DNA from 2 places in the Streptomyces sp. NPDC001851 genome. Region 1 is predicted to be linked to the other one. Evidence: riboswitches for the same ligand, from Rfam matches in the RefSeq annotation. Region 1 holds a riboswitch; the other holds the start of a gene.
The links. Region 1 has a riboswitch for S-adenosylmethionine ahead of ABT171_RS17665 (aminotransferase class V-fold PLP-dependent enzyme). Riboswitches for the same ligand answer to the same signal wherever they lie in the genome.

Region 1 (7,073 bases):
TGGGCCGGCTTGGGGGGGGCTATTTCTTTGGGGGGGGGGCCGGGGGGCGGGGGGGGGGGGGGGGGCCCCCCCCCGCGCCCCCGGACTGGCTGCCCGTCGGGTCAGCCTTACACCGCCGGCACGCAGCGGCCGTCCTCCGTGCGGTACGTCCACTTCGCGCCCTCGGTCACCAGTTCCCGTACCGCCGTCACGAAACGCTCCACGTGTTCGTCGGGGGTGCCCGCGCCGAAGCTGACGCGGATGGCGTTGAGGGACTTTTCACCCGGGGCAGCCTCGGGGGCGCCGCATTCGCCCTGGGTCTGGGGGTCGCTGCCGAGGAGGGTGCGGACCAGGGGGTGGGCGCAGAAGAGGCCGTCGCGGACGCCGATGCCGTACTCGGCGGAGAGCGCCGCGGCGAAGTGGGAGCTGTTCCAGCCCTCGACGACGAAGGAGATGACGCCGACGCGCGGGGCGTCGTCGCCGAAGAGGGACAGCACCTTCACCTGCGGGACCTCGGCGAGGCCCGCGCGGACCCCGGCGATCAGGTGCTGCTCGCGGGCGACCAGGGTGTCCCAGCCGGCCTCGGTGAGCGCCTTGCACGCCGAGGCGATGGAGTAGGCGCCGATCACATTGGGCGACCCCGCTTCGTGCCGCGCGGCGCTCTCGTGCCACTCCACGTCCACACCGCCGTCCTGACGCCGGGTCACCTTGCGGCTGGCGCCGCCGCCCGCGAGGTACGGCTCGGCCGCGCGCAGCCAGTCGGCGCGGCCGGCCAGGACACCCGAGCCGAACGGGGCGTACAGCTTGTGGCCGGAGAAAGCGACCCAGTCGACGTCCAGGTCACGGACGGACACGGGGTGGTGGGGGGCCAGCTGGGCGGCGTCCAGGACGATCCGGGCGCCGTGCGCGTGCGCCGCCGCCGCCAGTTCGCGCACCGGCCACAGTTCGCCGGTGACGTTGGAGGCGCCGGTGACGCAGACCAGGGCCGGGCCGTACGGGTCGCGGTCGGCGAGGGCGCGCTCCAGGGTCTGGACGGCCTGCTGCGGGCTGCGCGGGGCGTTGAGGTAGGTGACCTTCGCGTCCTGCCAGGGCAGCAGGGAGGCATGGTGCTCGGTCTCGAAGACGAAGACCTGGCAGTCGGCGGGGAGGGCGCGGGCGAGGAGGTTCAGGGAGTCCGTGGTCGAACGGGTGAAGACCAGCTGGTCGTCGGGGCGGCAGTCCAGGAACTCGGCGACCGTCTTCCGGGCGTTCTCGAACAGGTCGGTGGACAGCTGGGACAGGTAGCCGGCGCCGCGGTGGACGCTGCCGTAGTACGGCGCGTAGGCCGCCACGTCGTCCCAGACGCGCTGCAGGGCGGGCGCGCTGGCCGCGTAGTCGAGGGCGGCGTAGGTGACCTCGCCGCCGGTGACGAGCGGGACGGTGACATCCCGGCCCAGAACCGGCAGAGGGGCACAAACGGACTGGTCGGCGGCAGCGGTGAAGACGGACATGGGTGACTCCCGTGAGGACATACGCCCCGAGGGCGCAGGAAGAAGAGAAGAAGGGTGTGCGGAGGCGGGGCTCTGCGGCCCTATCGCATTCGCTTGCTCACGGAAGGCTCCTCGACGACCAGGACCCCTGGCTCATACGAGGGGTCCGCGCTTGCCGTGGACCTCGCTGCCCACGGCCTGGTCCTCACCCGGGGCACCCCGCCACGGACGGAGGGTTGCCGGACAGTCGGCCGGGGCCTCATGACTGTCACTCATGACCTGGTACAGGAACGTACGTGAAACGATCGTCGTCCCGCAACCCGCGTCCGGATCGCGGGACGAGCGCCGGTGGACGCTACGCGTTGCTGGCCGCCACCCAGCGGTCCAGCGTCCGCTTCGCCGCACCGGAGTCGATCGACTCCGCCGCCCGGTCCATCCCGGCCCGCAGCTGCTCGGTCAGCGGCGCGTCCGCCGGCCGCAGCGCGACGAGCGCCGCCGCCGAGTTCAGCAGCACCGCGTCCCGTACGGGCCCGGTCTCGCCGTCGAGCAGACGGCGGGCGACCTCCGCGTTGTACGACGCGTCCGCGCCGCGCAGGGCCTCCACGGGGACGAGATCGAGGCCGACGTCCCGCGGGTCGAAGGACTCCTCGGCGACCTTGCCGTCCCGGACCACCCACACCCGCGAGGTGGCGGTGGTGGTCAGCTCGTCCAGGCCGTCGTCGCCGCGGAAGACCAGGGAGGAGTTGCCGCGCTCGGCGAGGACACCGGCCACGATGGGCGCCATCCGGAGATCCGCCACCCCGACGGCCTGGGACCGCACCTTCGCCGGGTTGGTCAGCGGGCCGAGCACGTTGAAGGTCGTGCGGATGCCCAACTGGCCGCGGGCCGCGGCCACATGGCGCAGCGCCGGGTGGAACTTCACCGCGAAGCAGAAGGTGATCCCGGCCTCTTCGGCGACCTGCGGGACCCGCTCCAGCGGCAGGTTCAGGTTGACGCCCAGCTTCTCCAGGACGTCCGAGGCACCCGATGCGGAGGACGCGGCCCGGTTGCCGTGCTTGACGACCTTCGCCCCGGTGCCGGCGACGACGATCGACGACATCGTGGAGATGTTCACCGTCTTGGCACCGTCACCGCCCGTGCCGACGATGTCCACGGTCTGCCCCGGCACCTCGATCACGTTGGCGTGCGCGTACATCGCGCGCACGAGCCCGCTGATCTCCTCCACCGTCTCGCCCTTGGCACGCAGCGCCACGGCGAATCCCGCGATCTGCGCGTCCGTCGCCTCCCCGCGCATGATCCGGTCCATGGCCCATGCCGTGGCGTCCGCACTCTGGTCGCGGCCCTCCAGCAGGGCGTTCAGTACCTCGGGCCAGGAACGGCCCGCCGCGGTGTCGCCTCCAGCGGGGGTCACAGCGCTCATAGCCGCTCCTGGTGTCGTAAGAACCGTTCCGATCCCACCCTATCCAGCCCCGGACAGGGCGAAGGGCCCCGTCCGCAACCCGGACGGGGCCCTTCAGCGTGGCGTGGCGACGCGGGGATCAGTGGTGGCCGTGGCCGCTCACGATCTCCTTGTACTCCTCGACGGTCGGCTTCGGGATCTGGTTGTCCTCGCCGTAGTAGGCGTGGGACAGCTTCGCCCGGAGCCTCTCCGAGGCCTTGACCTTGCGCTCGACACCGTTCTCGTCGACCGTCGGGCCGATCTCGGCCGGCTCGTACTGGTGGTGGGCCGTGAGGGTGTGCAGCTGCTCCTGGCTGAGCGGCTCGTGCACCTCGATGAACTCACCGTGCGGCAGGCGCTTGATGATGCCGGTCTCGCGGCCGTGCAGCACCTTGTCGCGGTCCCGGCGCTGCAGGCCGAGGCAGATCCGCTTGGTGGCGATGAACGCGACGACCGGTCCGACGAAGAAGCCGATCCGGACGAACCAGGTGACGGCGTTGATCGACAGGTGGAAGTGGGTGGCCCACAGGTCGTTGCCACCGCCGACCAGGCCGATCATGTAGACCGTCACCCAGGCGACACCGAACGCGGTGCGGGTCGGGGCGTTGCGCGGGCGGTCCAGGATGTGGTGCTCGCGCTTGTCGCCGGTGATCCAGGACTCGATGAACGGGTAGACCGCGATCGCCGCCAGGACGAGACCGAAGAGCACCAGCGGGATGAACACACCCAGGACGAGCGTGTGACCCCAGAGGTTGATCTCCCAGCCCGGCATGTAGCGGACCAGACCCTCGGCGAAGCCCATGTACCAGTCGGGCTGGGCGCCGGTGGACACCTGGTCCGGACGGTAGGGACCCATGGCCCAGATCGGGTTGATCTGGGCGACCGCCGCGATGGCCGCGATGACACCGAAGACCAGGAAGAAGAAGCCTCCCGCCTTGGCCATGTAGACCGGCAGCAGCGGCATGCCGACGACGTTCTTCTCGCTCTTTCCGGGACCCGCGAACTGCGTGTGCTTGTGGTAGAAGACCAGGATCAGGTGCGCCACCATCAGGCCGAGCATGATGCCCGGCAGCAGCAGGATGTGGATCGAGTAGAACCGGGCGACGAAGTCGTGGCCGGGGAACTCGCCGCCGAAGAGGAACATCGAGATGTACGTGCCGACGATCGGCATCGACAGGATCGCGCCCTCGGTGAAGCGCACACCGGTGCCGGAGAGCAGGTCGTCCGGGAGCGAGTAACCGGTGAAGCCGGTGAACATGCCGAGGACGAACAGCAGGAAGCCGAACAGCCAGTTGATCTCACGCGGCTTGCGGAACGCGCCGGTGAAGAACACGCGCATCATGTGCACGAACATGCCGGCGAGGAAGATCAGCGCGGCCCAGTGGTGGATCTGCCGGACGAGCAGACCACCGCGCACGTCGAAGGAGATGTGCAGGGTCGAGTTGAACGCCTCGGACATCAGCTGTCCCTGGAGCGGGACATAGCTGCCGTGGTACTCCACCTCGTTCATCGACGGGTGGAAGAACAGCGTCAGATAGACACCCGTCAGGATGATGATGATGAAGCTGTACATGCACACTTCGCCCAACATGAACGACCAGTGGTCGGGGAAGATCTTGCGCATGTTGGCCTTGGCCAGGGAGTAGATCCCGAGCCGGCCGTCGGCCCAGTCGGCGATCCGCTCGCCGGCCGGGGCCTTCCCGCGAGAGCGGGGTGCGTCGTTCGATGCAGTACTCATCCGCGCTCCCAGAATGCAGGACCGACGGGCTCCTCGAAGTCGCCGAGCGCCTGGAGGTAACCCTCACTGTCCACGCCGATACGCAGCTGCGGCAGGGCGTGGCCGGCGGGGCCGAAGATCACTCGGGCACCGTCGGAGAGGTCGAAGGTGGACTGGTGGCACGGGCACAGCACGTGGTGCGTCTGCTGCTCGTACAGCGAGATCGGGCAGCCGACGTGGGTGCAGATCTTGGAGAAGGCGACGATGCCTTCGTGCGACCAGTCGAGCTCGCGCTTGTCCTTGATGTTGCCCGGCTGCAGCCGGACGATCATCAGGGCCGCCTTGGCGATCTCGTTCTGGAAGTCCTCGTCGGTCTCCTCCAGGCCGTCGGGCTTGGCGAAGGTGAGGGAGCCGACGGCGACGTCCTCGGGGCGCAGCGGCTGGTTGGTGTTCATGTTGATCAGGCGCTTGCCCTTGGCCCACAGGGTGTGCCGGAGCATGGTGCCGGGCTTCGGGCCCAGGCCGCCGAGCAGCATGACGGCGGAGAGCGGCATCAGGGCCATCGCGCCGAACATGGTGTTGCGGATCAGCTTGCGGCGGCCGAGCGCCGACTCCTTGGCACCCTGGCGGAAGTCCGCGTGGACCTTCGCGCGGACCTCGGGCGAGGCCTCGATCGGGTGACGGTCGTCGGCGACCTCGACGTCGGACATCAGGGTGCGGGCCCAGTGGACCGCGCCCGCGCCGATGCAGAACAGCGCCGCGCCGAGGGTCAGCCCCAGCGCGAAGTTCAGCGCGTTGATGTGCCCGATCGGGAAGACGAAGACCGCCTTGTCGTGCGGAATCGCGAAGTACGAGGCGATGAAGCCGATGGTGGCCAGCATCGACACCGTGAACAGCAGGGCCACCATGCGCTCGGACCGCCTGGCGGCCCGCTCGTCGATGTCCTGGATCCGGTGCTCGTGAGGCGGCAGCCCCGGGTCGGCGAACGGGTTCTCCTCGTCCGCGATCGATACCGCGCCGTGCGCGCCCTTGTGGGCGTCCTGCTCAGCGGGCAGGTTCTCTTCTGGAATGTCTTGGCTACTCATGACTTCTTGGCCTTTGCGGTCCGAGCGGCGACCCAGACGGCGACCACGATCAGCGCACCGAGGCCGAAGATCCAGGCGAACAGACCCTCACTGACCGGCCCGAGGCCGCCCAGCTCCAGACCGCCCGGGTTCTCCGTCTCTTCGCCGTTGACCGCGTTCAGGTACGCGATGATGTCCTTCTTGTTCTTCTCCGACATCGTGGTGTCGGGGAAGGACGGCATGTTCTGCGGGCCCGTCTGCATGGCCTCGTAGATGTGCTTCGGAGCGACACCCTCCAGGCTCGGCGCGAACTTGCCCTTGGTCAGGGCGCCGCCCTTGCCGGTGAAGTTGTGGCACTGCGCGCAGTTGGTGCGGAACAGCTCGCCGCCCTTGGCGATGTCCGCGCCGCCCGGGCCGTACTGCTCCTTGGTGGGCACGCTCGGGCCGGCGCCCAGCGAGGCGATGTACGCGGCGAGCTGGTCGATCTGCGTCTGGTTGTAGACGACCTTCTTGCGCGGGACCTGGGCGCCCTGCGAGGTGGCCGCGGGCATACGGCCGGTGCCGACCTGGAAGTCCACGGCCGCGGCGCCCACGCCGACCAGGCTGGGTCCGTCGGAGGAGCCCTGGCCACCGGTGCCGTGGCAGCTGGCGCAGCCGACCTCGTAGAGCTTCTTGCCCTCCTTGATGGTCAGGGACTGGGCGGAATCATCGGCCTGCGCCTTGCCCGCGGGCGCGAACGCGGCGTACAGCCCCCCAGTGGCCGCCAGCGCGAGGAGTAGGACGACGACCGCCGCCAGCGGATGGCGTCGTCGTACGGAGAGCTTTTTCACGGATTACCCCGGTGTCAGGATCTTCTGCGTCGGTGCTTCTGGATGTGCGGGAGCGGTCCCGCTACTTGATCAGGTAGATCGTGGCGAAGAGGCCGATCCAGACCACATCGACGAAGTGCCAGTAGTAGGACACGACGATGGCAGCGGTCGCCTGCTCGTGGGTGAACCTCTTGGCCATGTACGTGCGGCCGAGGACCAGCAGGAAGGCGATGAGGCCGCCCGTCACGTGCAGGCCGTGGAAGCCGGTGGTCAGGTAGAACACCGAGCCGTACGGGTCGGAGGAGAGCGAGATGCCCTCGTCCTTCACCAGGCTCGTGTACTCGTAGATCTGACCGCCGATGAAGATCGCACCCATGATGAAGGTGAGGATGAACCAGCCACGGAGCTTCTTCACATCGCCGCGCTCGGCCGCGAACACGCCGAGCTGGCAGGTGAGGGAGGAGAGCACCAGGATCGTGGTGTTCGTCGCGGAGAAGGGCACGTTCAGCGCGTGCGCCATCTCCTTCCAGTGAGCCGGTCCGGTCACCGACCGGAGGGTGAAGTACATCGCGAAGAGGGCCGCGAAGAACATCAGCT
Region 2 (7,073 bases), on a different contig from region 1:
AGGAGTACCAGTCCAAGCACCCCGGCGTGAAGGTCGAGGTCAGCGTGTACTCCTGGACCGACGTCGACGCCAAGGTCAAGGACATGGTCGCCGCGGGCCACGCCCCCGACCTGGCCCAGATCGGCGCCTACGCCGACTACGCGGCCGCCGGCAAGCTCTACCCGGCCTCCGAGCTGCTCTCCATCCGCACCCAGGCGGACTTCCTCTCCCAGCTCTCCGACGCCGGCCAGTGGAACCACACGCAGTACGGCATCCCCTTCGCCGCCTCCACGCGCGTGCTCTTCTACAACAAGACCCTGTTCACCAAGGCCGGCATCACCCCGCCCACCACCTGGGACGAGCTGGCCGCGGATGCCAGGGCGCTCAAGGCCAAGGGCGTCAAGTACCCCGTCGCGCTGCCGCTCGGCCCCGAGGAGGCCCAGGCCGAGACCATGCAGTGGCTGCTCAGCGGGGGCAACGGCGGCACCGGCTACACCGACGACATCGGCACCTACACCATCGACTCCGCGCCGAACGTCAACACCTTCACCTGGCTCAAGGACGACCTGGTCGGCAAGGGCCTGACCGGTCCCGTCGCGCCCGGCAAGCTCAACCGCGCGGACGCCTTCGCCGCCTTCGCCGACGGCCAGGTCGGCATGCTCAACGGCCACCCCACACTGATCCAGCAGGCCCAGAAGAAGGGCGTGAAGTTCGGCATGGTGCCGATGCCGGGCCGCACCGGCAAGGCCAGGGCCTCGATGGGCGTCACCGACTGGATGATGGCCTTCAAGCAGAACGGGCACGCCGAGCAGATAGGCGACTTCCTCAACTTCGTCTACAGCGAGAAGAACGTCCTCGCGTTCTCCCGCGACTACGGCCTGCTCCCCGTCACCGGCTCGGCCTCCAACACCATGAGCGAGTCGGACTCCCCGGCCGACCAGGCCCTGCACCCCTTCCTCGAACAGCTGCCCACCTCCGAGCTGTACCCCGTCGGCAAGACCTCCTGGGCGGCGGTCAGCGCGGCCGTGAAGCAGAACATCGGCCAGGCCGTCGCCCCCGGCGGCAGCCCCTCCGCCGTCCTGTCCCGCATCCAGGCGACGGCGACCGCGGCCGACAGCGGCGACGCGGGCTGAGCCGGTTGTCCGTGCCCGGCGCTACGGTGGCGGGCATGGAACTCGGCACCCGCGAACAGGCCATCCTCGCGCTGGAGCGCCGCGGCTTTCCCGGCCCCGGCGCGAAGGAGCGGGCGATACGCGAGGAACTGGGCCTGTCCCCGGTCCGCTACTACCAGCTGCTGAACGCGCTGCTGGACGACGAGCGGGCGCTCGCCCACGACCCGGTGACGGTGAACCGCCTGCGCCGGGTGAGGGAAGCGCGCCGCGCGGAGCGCTGAAGCCGAGCGAGACCCGGTCCAGGGCCGGAGCCCCCGTGTGAGGCCGACCCTCGCTGGATAGTGTCGCTGTATGGACCCTCTGCCGACCCCAGCCACTCCGGCCGGCCGGGACGGACTGGCCGCCTTCCTGGCGAAGCCCGCCGCAGCCATCGTCGGTCTCGACTTCGACGGCACCCTCGCCCCCATCGTCGCCGACCCCGAACAGGCCCGCGCCCACCCCGAGGCGGTACCGGCCCTCGCCGCGCTCGCCCCGAAGGTGGCCGCCATCGCCGTGATCACCGGCCGCCCGGCCGGGGTCGCGGTCCGCTACGGCGGCTTCGCCGGCGTCCCCGGCCTGGCGCACCTGACCGTCCTCGGCCACTACGGCGCCGAACGCTGGGACGCGGTCACCGGCACCGTCACCGCCCCGGCCCCGCACCCCGGGGTCGCGGCGGCCCGCGCCGAACTGCCGGGCGTGCTGGACCGCAACGGAGCCTGGCACGGCACATGGATCGAGGAGAAGGGCCGGGCGGTCGCGGTGCACACCCGCCGCGCCGACGATCCGCAGGCCGCGTTCGAGGCCCTGCGCGGCCCCCTCACCGACCTCGCCACCCGGCACGGCCTGATCGTCGAACCCGGCCGGATGGTCCTGGAACTGCGCCCGCCGGGCATGGACAAGGGTGTCGCGCTCGGCGCGTACGTCCGCAGGACCGGCGCCGAGTCGGTCCTCTACGCCGGCGACGACCTCGGCGACCTGCCCGCCTTCGCGGCCGTCGAGGAACTCCGCTCCGACGGCATCCCCGGCCTCCTGGTCTGCAGCGGCAGCACGGAGGTCACGGAACTGGCGGAGCGGGCGGACCTGGTCGTGGACGGCCCGGCCGGCGTCGTCCGCCTGCTGCGGACCCTGGCGGCTCAGCTGGACTGAGGCTCCTGGAGCGCCCGCAGCTGCTGGAGGAACCACTGGGCGGGCGGCAGCGCGGTGGCGGCGGCGGCCAGCCGCTTCGACCGCTCCGCCCGCTCCCCGTCCGGCAGGGACAGCGCCTCGTGCAGGACCCGCGCGGTCTGCAGCACGTCGTAGGGGTTCACCGCGAACGCGTCGGCGCGCAGTTCCTCGTACGCGCCGGCCTCCCGGGACAGCACCAGCGCACAGCCGCGGTCGGAGACGACCGGGATCTCCTTGGCGACCAGGTTCATACCGTCCCGGATCGGGTTGACCAGGGCCACGTCGGCGAGCCGGTAGGCGGCCAGGGAGCGCGCGAAGTCGTCCTTGACGTGCAGCACGACCGGGGTCCAGCCCGGTGTGCCGTAGGCCGCGTTGATCTCCTCGGCCACCCGCCGCACCGCGGCGGTGTAGTCCCGGTACACGGCGAGGTCCTGCCGCGACGGATACGCGAACGCCAGGTGCACCACCCGCTCACGCCATTCGGGGTGGTCCTCCAGCAGCTGCCGGTACGCCAGCAGACCCCGCACGATGTTCTTCGACAGCTCGGTGCGGTCGACCCGGACGACGGTCCTGCGGCCCTCGCCGATCTCCGCCCGCAGCGCCGCCATCCGCTCCTCGACGTCCGGCTGGTGCGCGCGCCCGCGCAGGAAGTCCCCGTCCGCGCCCAGCCCGTGCACCCCGATCCGCGTGTCCGCGAGGGCCCCGGACGCCGGGACCGCCTGCGCGCAGGCCCGGAACGCGTCCGCCCAGCGGTGCGTCAGGAACGCCACCCGGTCCGCCCCGAGCATCCCCGCGAGCAACTGCTCCCGGATGTCGTCCGGGAGCAGCGCGAAGTACTCCGGCGGCGCCCACGGCGTGTGCGAGAAGTGGCCGATCCGCAGGTCGGGGCGGAGTTCACGGAGCATCCCGGGCACCAGGCACAGGTGGTAGTCCTGCACCAGCACCGCCGCACCCTCGGCCGCCTCCTGGGCCAGCGCCTCGGCGAACGCCCGGTTGTACGCCTCGTACGACGCCCACTGCCGCCGGAACTCCGCGTCGAAGACCGGCTCCAGCGGGGTCTGGTACAGCATGTGGTGGACGAACCAGAGCACCGAGTTGGCGATGCCGTTGTAGGCGTCCGCGTGCACGGCCGCGTCGATGTCGAGCATCCGCACGCGCTGCCCGCCGGTGTCCCCGGCCGGCAGCAGCCCGCCCTCCGCACGCCGTACGGCCTCCCGGTCGCCGTCGCCGAGCGCGGCGCACACCCACACGGAGTCCGCGTCCGAGCCGATGGCCGACAGCCCCGAGACCAGCCCGCCGCCGCCCCGCCTGGCGCGCAGCGAGCCGGCCCCCTCGCCGGGGTCCACCGTGTACGAAACCGGGCCGCGATTGGACGCGACCAGTACCTCAGCACCCTGCGTGGCAGCCATGGTCCTCAACCTAGCCCGGCCCGGAAACGCTCAAACGTACGGCTACGCCCGGCACACCGCCGTATACGACGGGTTCACGCCACCTTGCGTTCGGCGTACTCCGCGATCTCCGCCATCGGCGGCCGCTCCTCGGTGTCCACCGAGTAGGTGCGCGGCTCGAAGCCGTCCTCGCCCCGCTCGAACTGGGTCAGCGACGGCCTGACCAGATGGCCGCGGGCCAGCCGGAGCTGGGCGGTGCGGTAGATCGCCGCCGCCATCCGGCCGAGCGCCTGTCCGTCCTGGTGCCGGTGCTTGCGCACGCCCACGTCCACCTGCGCCAGCGCGTCGAGTCCGACCAGGTGCAGGGCGTCGACCAGCATGCCCAGCTCCACGCCGTAGCCGACGGGGAACGGCAGCTGCTCCAGCAGCGAGCGGCGGGCCGCGTACTCCCCGCCGAGCGGCTGCACGAACCCGGCCAGCTGGGGCCAGTGCATGTTCAGCAGCGGGCGGGCCATCAGCTCGGTGACCCGGCCGCCCTGCCCGGACGTCCCGGCGAGCGGACGGTCGTACATCGCCTTGACCAGGTCCACGTCCGGCTCGGTGAGCAGCGGGCCGACGATTCCGGAGACGAAGTCGGAGGAGAACTCCCGCAGGTCGGCGTCGATGAAACAGAGGATGTCCCCGCTGGTCACCAGGAGGGAGCGCCAGAGCACTTCACCCTTTCCGGGGACGGCGGGGATGCGGGGCAGGACCTCGTCGCGGTGAACGACCCGGGCGCCCGCGGCGGCCGCGACCCCGGCGGTGCGGTCGGTGGAGCCGGAGTCGACGACGACGATCTCGTCGACGAGCGGCACCTGCTCCACGAGGTCGTGACGGATGACCGCGACGATGTCGCCGACCGTCTCCTCCTCGTTGAGCGCGGGCAGCACGACGGAGACCGACTGGCCCGTGCGCTGCTTGGCCGCCAGGATCTTGTGCAGCGGGCGATCGGTCACGGACCAGGAGCGGGTGGCCAGCCAGCGCTCGACTTCTTCCAGCACGGTCAGCGGCTCCTCACGTGTCTCGCGGTTCGGACGACTATCTCAACTGTCCTGGCCTTCGGTTACAGTCTTGAACAACGCCGGTGACCATCGCATGTCGGGGATCGACCGCGCGCTGACAACTGCATACCGCTCATCCAGAGGGGCAGAGGGACACGGCCCGATGAAGCCCCGGCAACCCTCCAGTCGGTTCTTGTCGCATTGATGTGGCGAGGCTCCCGGCTAGGGAAGGTGCCAAATCCGTCTCGCGGCGAGATGCGTCGTGAGGAAGATGAGGAGAAAGGGCCTCGCCTCCATGGCTGTGCAGACAGTTGCCACCACCAGCAGTTCCACCGTCGACCTCGGCCCCGCCGCGGCCCTGAGCTGCCGCGAGTGCGGACACCGCGTCCCGCTCGGCCCGGTGTTCGCCTGCGAGGAGTGTTTCGGCCCGCTGGAGATCGCCTACGACTTCTCCGGCTACGACACCGAAGAGCTGCGCCGCCGCATCGAGGCCGGCCCCGCGAACATCTGGCGGTACGCACCGCTGCTGCCCGTCCCGGCCGACGTGGCCGACAAGCCGAACCTGAACCCGGGCTGGACCAAGCTCGTCAAGGCCGACAACCTCGCCGCCGAACTCGGCGTCACCGGCGGCCTGTTCGTCAAGGACGACTCCGGCAACCCGACGCACTCCTTCAAGGACCGCGTGGTCGCCCAGGCCCTGGAGGCCGCCCGCGCCTTCGGCTTCACCACCCTGTCCTGCTCCTCCACGGGCAACCTGGCCGGTGCCGTCGGCGCCGCCGCGGCCCGCGCCGGCTTCCGCTCCTGCGTGTTCATCCCGCACGGCCTGGAGCAGGGCAAGGTCGTCATGGCCGCGGTCTACGGCGGCGAGCTGGTCGGCATCGAGGGCAACTACGACGACGTGAACCGCTTCTGCTCCGAGCTGATCGGCGACCCGGCCGGCGAGGGCTGGGGCTTCGTCAACGTCAACCTGCGGCCGTACTACGCGGAGGGCTCCAAGACCCTCGCGTACGAGATCTGCGAGCAGCTCGGCTGGCGGCTGCCCGACCAGATCGTGGTCCCGATCGCCTCCGGCTCCCAGCTCACGAAGATCGACAAGGGTCTGCAGGAGCTGATCAAGCTCGGCCTGGTCGAGGACAAGCCGTACAAGATCTTCGGTGCGCAGGCCGAGGGCTGCTCGCCGGTGTCGACCGCGTTCAAGGCCGGCCACGACGTCGTACGGCCGCAGAAGCCGGACACCATCGCCAAGTCCCTCGCCATCGGCAACCCGGCCGACGGCCCCTACGTCCTGGACATCGCCCGGCGCACCGGCGGTGCCGTCGAGGACGTCACGGACGAGGAGGTCGTCGACGCGATCAAGCTGCTGGCCCGCACCGAGGGCATCTTCGCGGAGACGGCGGGCGGCGTGACCGTCGGTGTCACCCGCAAGCTGCTCAAGGACGGCGTCCTGGACCCGGCGAAGACCACGGTGGTCCTCAACACCGGCGACGGCCTGAAGACCCTCGACGCGGTGGCCGGCACGGGCCTCACCGCCACCATCCGCCCGACCCTGGACTCCTTCCGAGAGGCTGGCCTCGCATGAGCGTGACCGTTCGCATCCCCACCATCCTGCGCACCTACACCGGCGGCCGGGCCGAGGTCAGTGCCGACGGCGCGACCCTCGCCGAGGTCATCGAGGACCTGGAGAAGAACCACACCGGGATCGCCGCCCGCGTCCTGGACGACCAGGGCAGGCTGCGCCGGTTCGTGAACGTCTACGTCAATGACGACGACGTCCGCTTCGAGCAGGGCCTGGAGACCGCCACGCCGGACGGCGCCGGTGTCTCCATCATTCCGGCGGTCGCCGGCGGCTGATCGTTACCTTCGGTAACTTCAGTTACCCATTGTTCATGGAATTGCCTCCTCCGTGAGAGAAGCGGAGGGGGCAATTCTGCGTGATTGAGCGCGGTACAGTTGGGGAACCTGGCCACGACCTCCGGGTCGCAAGCCCTGGATTTCATGCCGCACACCCCGCAGGAAGCAGCCAAAATGCGGGGGTTTTATGCGGCTTTTGTAACGTTTGCGGGGTCCGACTTGCCCCGAAGTCGGGTGAATTCTCACCACTTTTCGGACCGTTCGCGTCCAGAATTCTCGTCCGTTTGACCTGTTGCAGACGGCAGTTGGACAGATACATTCAGCCGCGGTCGACGCGTTCCGGCGCACGCCCCCGACCGATTGGGGGGTGAGGTCTGACCCGGGTCCGCGAAGTGCGGATCTGTGCAAGGGCCAGTAATAGGGGAGTTAGGCATGGCTCAGGGCACCGTCAAGTGGTTCAACGCGGAGAAGGGGTACGGCTTCATCGCGGTCGACGGTGG

Region 2: linked by a shared signal. The riboswitch ahead of thrC (threonine synthase) and the one ahead of ABT171_RS17665 (aminotransferase class V-fold PLP-dependent enzyme) in region 1 are both predicted to bind S-adenosylmethionine.

The regions. Positions count from the first base shown of each region.
Region 1 covers NZ_JBEOYR010000011.1:43-7,115, forward strand. The annotation lists gene ABT171_RS17665 (aminotransferase class V-fold PLP-dependent enzyme) at 108-1,469, opposite strand; SAM riboswitch class IV at 1,612-1,728, opposite strand; gene trpD (anthranilate phosphoribosyltransferase) at 1,804-2,868, opposite strand; gene qcrB (cytochrome bc1 complex cytochrome b subunit) at 2,987-4,624, opposite strand; gene qcrA (cytochrome bc1 complex Rieske iron-sulfur subunit) at 4,621-5,688, opposite strand; gene qcrC (cytochrome bc1 complex diheme cytochrome c subunit) at 5,685-6,497, opposite strand; gene ctaE (aa3-type cytochrome oxidase subunit III) at 6,559-7,073, opposite strand, start outside.
Region 2 covers NZ_JBEOYR010000002.1:266,122-273,194, reverse strand. The annotation lists gene ABT171_RS04255 (extracellular solute-binding protein) at 1-1,112, shown strand, start outside; gene ABT171_RS04250 (DUF3263 domain-containing protein) at 1,148-1,372, shown strand; gene otsB (trehalose-phosphatase) at 1,443-2,276, shown strand; gene ABT171_RS04240 (alpha,alpha-trehalose-phosphate synthase (UDP-forming)) at 2,264-3,703, opposite strand; gene ABT171_RS04235 (glucosyl-3-phosphoglycerate synthase) at 3,778-4,722, opposite strand; SAM riboswitch class I at 4,853-5,000, shown strand; gene thrC (threonine synthase) at 5,018-6,301, shown strand; gene ABT171_RS04225 (MoaD/ThiS family protein) at 6,298-6,573, shown strand; gene ABT171_RS04220 (cold-shock protein) at 7,006-7,073, shown strand, end outside.